Regions from separate parts of the Rhodoferax sp. EU05-FHT12H12 genome, predicted to be linked through region 2. Evidence: predicted binding sites of a transcription regulator. Region 2 holds the regulator's gene; the other holds the start of a gene.
What was found. The regulator sigma-54, encoded in region 2, starts transcription at its own class of promoters, with help from an activator protein. The targets are predictions, from matches to a motif close to TGGCANGNAANCTGCTTT.
Positions count from the first base shown of each region.

Region 1: the regulator sigma-54 is predicted to act here: its motif matches at 1,557-1,574, upstream of glnK (P-II family nitrogen regulator).

Region 1 is NZ_JBYTDI010000006.1:127,588-130,043, reverse strand. Features, by position in the region: gene AC3WS7_RS16470 (ammonium transporter) at 1-1,113, opposite strand, end outside; gene glnK (P-II family nitrogen regulator) at 1,133-1,471, opposite strand; gene AC3WS7_RS16460 (YifB family Mg chelatase-like AAA ATPase) at 1,723-2,456, shown strand, end outside.
Region 2 is NZ_JBYTDI010000010.1:20,536-22,991, forward strand. Features, by position in the region: gene lptB (LPS export ABC transporter ATP-binding protein) at 1-279, shown strand, start outside; gene rpoN (RNA polymerase factor sigma-54) at 280-1,893, shown strand; gene AC3WS7_RS18160 (THUMP domain-containing class I SAM-dependent RNA methyltransferase) at 1,890-2,456, shown strand, end outside.

The sequences.
Region 1 (2,456 bases), on a different contig from region 2:
GCCCACAAAACCGCAAGCGGGCGTGATGGCAACCAAACCAGCCACGGCGCCGGAGGCGGCACCCAGCATGGAGGCTTTGCCACGGGTCAGGGCTTCACCGGTAATCCAGGCCAGGGTGGCAGCAGCGGTGGCCAACAGGGTGTTGATGAAGGCCAGGGCGGTCAGGCCGTTGGCTTCCAGGTTGGAGCCGGCGTTGAAACCGAACCAGCCAAACCACAGCATGGCAGCACCGACCATGGTCAAAGTCAGGCTGTGAGGGGCCATGGCTTCCTTGCCGTAACCGATACGCTTGCCGACCACGTAGGCACCGACCAAGCCGGCAACCGCAGCGTTGATGTGCACCACGGTACCGCCAGCGAAGTCCAGTGCGCCCTTGGCCCACAGGTAACCGGCTGCACCCACCACTTTTTCCAGCGAAGCTGCGTCAGAGATGGCATCAGGGCCGGCCCAGTACCAGACCATGTGTGCCATGGGCAGGTAGCTGAAGGTGAACCACAACACGCTGAAAGCCAGCACGGCGGAGAACTTGATGCGCTCTGCGAATGCACCGACGATCAGGGCACAAGTGATGGCCGCAAACGTGGCCTGGAAGGCGACGAAGCTGAGCTCGGGGATCACAACACCCTTGCTGAAGGTCGCAGCCACCGATTCGGGCGTAATGCCTTTCAGGAACAGCTTGTCCAGGGTACCGATGAATGCACCGTCACCACCGAAGGCCAGTGTGTAGCCGTAGATGGCCCACAACACATAGATCAGGGCGCTGACAACAAACACCTGCATCAGCACGGACAGCATGTTCTTGCTGCGGACCAGGCCGCCGTAGAACAATGCCAAACCGGGCAGTGTCATGAAGATCACCAGGGCGGTGGCCGTGGTCATCCAGGCGGTGTCACCCTTGTTGGGAACGGGTGCGGCAGCAGCAGGTGCAGCTGGCGCTGCTTCGGCCGCGGCGGGTGCCGGGGCTGCGGCGGGTGCCGCTGCTTCAGCAGGCGCAGCCGTTGCGGGGGCGGCGGCGGCAGGAGCTTCGGCGGGTTTGGCGTCCTGGGCCAGGGCCAGGGTTCCGGCACCCAGCAGGCTCAGGCCCAAGGCCAGGGAGGCAAGCAGTTTTTTCATGTTCGAGCTCTCTTTCTGGTTACAGCGCTTCTTTGCCGGTTTCGCCGGTACGAATGCGCACAACCTGTTCCAGGTTGTAGACAAAAATCTTGCCGTCGCCGATCTTGCCGGTGCGGGCTGCACCTTCGATGGCTTCGATCACGCGGTCCACCAAAGCGTCGTCAATCGCCGCTTCAATCTTCACTTTGGGCAAAAAGTCCACCACGTACTCTGCACCGCGGTACAGCTCGGTGTGGCCTTTTTGACGACCAAAGCCTTTGACTTCGGTCACGGTAATGCCTTGCACACCAATGCCAGACAAGGCTTCTCGCACCTCATCGAGCTTGAACGGTTTGATGATGGCCGTTACGAGTTTCATGTGTTCACCTCAGCTTGATAACAGTTGAATACAGACACCGGGTCTGGCTGGTCTGCCTCTCCATGGGTCTGGAGATACACCCCATAAAGCAGAAGGCATGCCAAGTTTAAAAACCCTCTATTTCGCGAGGCCACGGCCCAAGCAGCACCAACAGGAGTAACATGCCTGTATATAAATACAGCATGCACGCCATTGGTGCAACCGCTGGGCATGCACTGCGATGCAGCGCACCATTTTGGGAGTACGGGTCCATGAGCTTGTCTTTGGTGCAGGGACGCGCCCTGCTGGGGCTGGAAGCGGTACAAGTCACGGTCGAGGTGCATCTGGCCAATGGCCTTCCCAGCTTTGGCTTGGTCGGTCTGGCCGACGTGGAAGTGAAAGAAGCCCGTGAGCGCGTGCGCTGCGCCATCCAGAACAGCGGCCTCGAATTCCCCCACAACAAGCGCATCACCGTCAATTTGGCGCCAGCCGACCTGCCCAAAGACTCGGGCCGCCTGGACCTGCCCATCGCACTGGGTATTCTGGCGGCCAGCGGCCAGATTGATGGCGCCGCGCTGGCCCAGTACGAGTTTGCCGGTGAGTTGTCGCTGTCGGGCGCGCTGCGGCCGGTGCGCGGCGCCCTGGCCATGGCGCTGGCCTTGCGCACCGCCCAGGTCAGCACCCGTTTGGTGCTCCCCCCCGAGAGCGCCGAAGAAGCCGCCCTGGTGCCAGACTCCCATGTGGTGCGTGCCCGCCATCTGCTGGATGTGGTGCGCCACTTTGCGCCACCCCCTGCACAAGACGCACCGCCCACCCCGGAAGACCCCGATGGCTGGGTGCGCGTGCTGGGTGCGCCCCCTGGCCTGCAGCTACGCGGCCCCGACATGGCCGACGTCAAGGGCCAGGCTGGCGCCAAACGCGCACTGGAAATTGCCGCCGCAGGTGGGCATTCGCTGCTGCTCGTGGGTCCGCCAGGCTCCGGCAAGTCCATGCTGGCACACCGTTT
Region 2 (2,456 bases):
CGCGCATTGGCCACGCGGCCTCGCTTCATCTTGCTGGACGAGCCCTTTGCCGGTATCGACCCGATTGCCGTGATCGAGATCCAGCGCATCATCAACTTCCTCAAGGGCCGCGGCATTGGGGTGCTGATCACCGACCACAATGTGCGCGAGACCCTGGGCATTTGCGACCACGCCTACATCATCAGCGACGGCCATGTGCTGGCGCAGGGCACCCCCTCCGAGATCGTGAACAACGCCGATGTACGCCGGGTGTACCTGGGCGAACACTTCAAGATGTAGATGAAACAAGGTCTTTCACTACGCGTCTCCCAACACCTGGCGCTCACGCCCCAGTTGCAGCAGTCCATCCGTCTGCTACAGCTCTCCACGCTGGAGCTGAGCCAGGAGGTGGAGCAGATGCTGGACGAAAACCCGTTTCTGGAGCTGACCGAGGACCGGGCCGAGCGCGAGGACTTCGGCCTCAACGCCGCCGACGCCACCGTCAGTGAAGGCGATCGCCTGTCCGAGAGCGGTGAGGCGGACTATGCTCCTAATTCTGTAGCTGACTACGCAACATCCACGAGCGCTAGCAGCACAAATGATGAGGAATCCACACCGCTGAGCAGCAGCGACGAGCCCAACTGGGAGGGGGACGGCACCACCGAAATGACGCCCGATGACGGCGAGTGGGGCGTGGACGCCAAGGCCAAGGCCAACAACCTGGGTGACGATGAAGAGAAAGACGCCACCGAGCTGGCACGTTCCGCCGAATCACTGCAGGCCTTTTTGCACCGCCAGGCCCTGAGCCTGCGCACCACGGCCACCGATGCGGCGGCGCTGCGTTTTCTCATCGAATCGCTCAACGACGATGGCTATCTGGAAGACCCGCTGGAAGAACTGGCGCGCAGCCTGAACCCCGGCGATGAAGAGCAGCTGCAAGACCTGGTGCACCACTTCACCGTGGCGCTGGGTCTGCTGCACAGCCTGGAACCCGTGGGCGTGGGCGCGCGCGACCTGGGCGAGTGCTTGCGCCTGCAAGTGGCGCACCTGCTGCAACTCGCGGATGAGGAGGGGGAGGTCGACCGGACCGAGGTGCTGCAGGTGGCCCTGGGCATTTGCAACAAACCGATGGACCTGCTGGCCCGACGCGACATCAAGCGCCTGGTGCAAATGGGTGTGGGCAGCGATGCGCTGGTGCGCGAAGCGATTGCGCTGATCGCACGGCTGGAGCCCAAGCCCGGACGCCGCTTTGTGGACGTGGAGCGCAACATCGTGGTGCCCGACGTGTTGGTGGTGGCGATTGGCAAGGTCGGTGGCACGCCCAAGTTCCGCGTACAGCTCAACCCCGAGGTCATGCCGCGCCTGAAGGTGCACGACATTTATGCCAACGTGCTGCGCAACCACCGCGGTGGCCGTGACGGTGCAGGCCACGCGGCGCTGCAGCAGCGCCTCCAAGAGGCGCGCTGGTTCATCAAGAACATCCAGCAGCGCTTTGACACCATCCTGCGCGTGAGTACGGCCATTGTGGAGCGGCAGAAAAACTTTTTCACCCACGGCGAGTTGGCCATGCGCCCCCTGGTGCTGCGCGAGATTGCCGACGAACTGGGCCTGCACGAATCCACCATCAGCCGCGTGACCACCGCCAAGTACATGGCCACCCCGTTTGGCACCTTCGAGCTCAAGTACTTCTTCGGCTCGGGCCTGGGCACCGAGAGCGGCGGCAATGCCTCCAGCACCGCGGTACGCGCGCTCATCAAGCAGTTCATTGCCTCCGAGAGCAGCAAGAAGCCCTTGAGTGACAACCAGATCTCTGACATGCTCAAAGAGCAGGGTATCGAATGCGCCCGGCGCACCGTGGCCAAATACCGCGAGGGCCTGAAGATTGCCCCCGCCTCACTCCGCAAAGCGCTATGAACCAACTGACCCTTTTTCTCCCCTGTGCCGCTGGCGTGGAGGAGTACCTGGCGCCGGAGATTTTGCAAATCACCGGCCTGCCGCCCGGCTGCGTGACCAAGCAGCGCGGTGGTGTGGCCGTGCGCACCTCGTTTGCGCACGCCATGTTGCTCAACCTTTACAGCCGCCTGGCGCAGCGCGTGCTGGTGCTGGTGTCGTACACCGAATACCGCAGCGAACAAGACCTGTACCGCGCCGGTCTGCAGGTGCCGTGGGAGCAGTGGTTCACACCCAAGGAAAGCATCAAGGTCGAAGTGACGGCGCAGCACAGCCCGTTGACCTCGCTGAACTTTGCCGCGCTCAAGGTGAAGGACGCCGTGTGCGACCGCTTCCGCGAAGTGGCGGGCGGTGTGCGTCCCGACGTGAACACGCAGTGGCCCGATGTGCGTATCTACGCCCACCTGACCACCGACAGCTGCTCGCTCTACATCGACACCTCGGGTGAACCGCTGTTCAAGCGTGGCTGGCGTGAGGACAAAGGGGATGCGCCGCTGAAAGAGACCCTGGCCGCGGCCATGATTGCG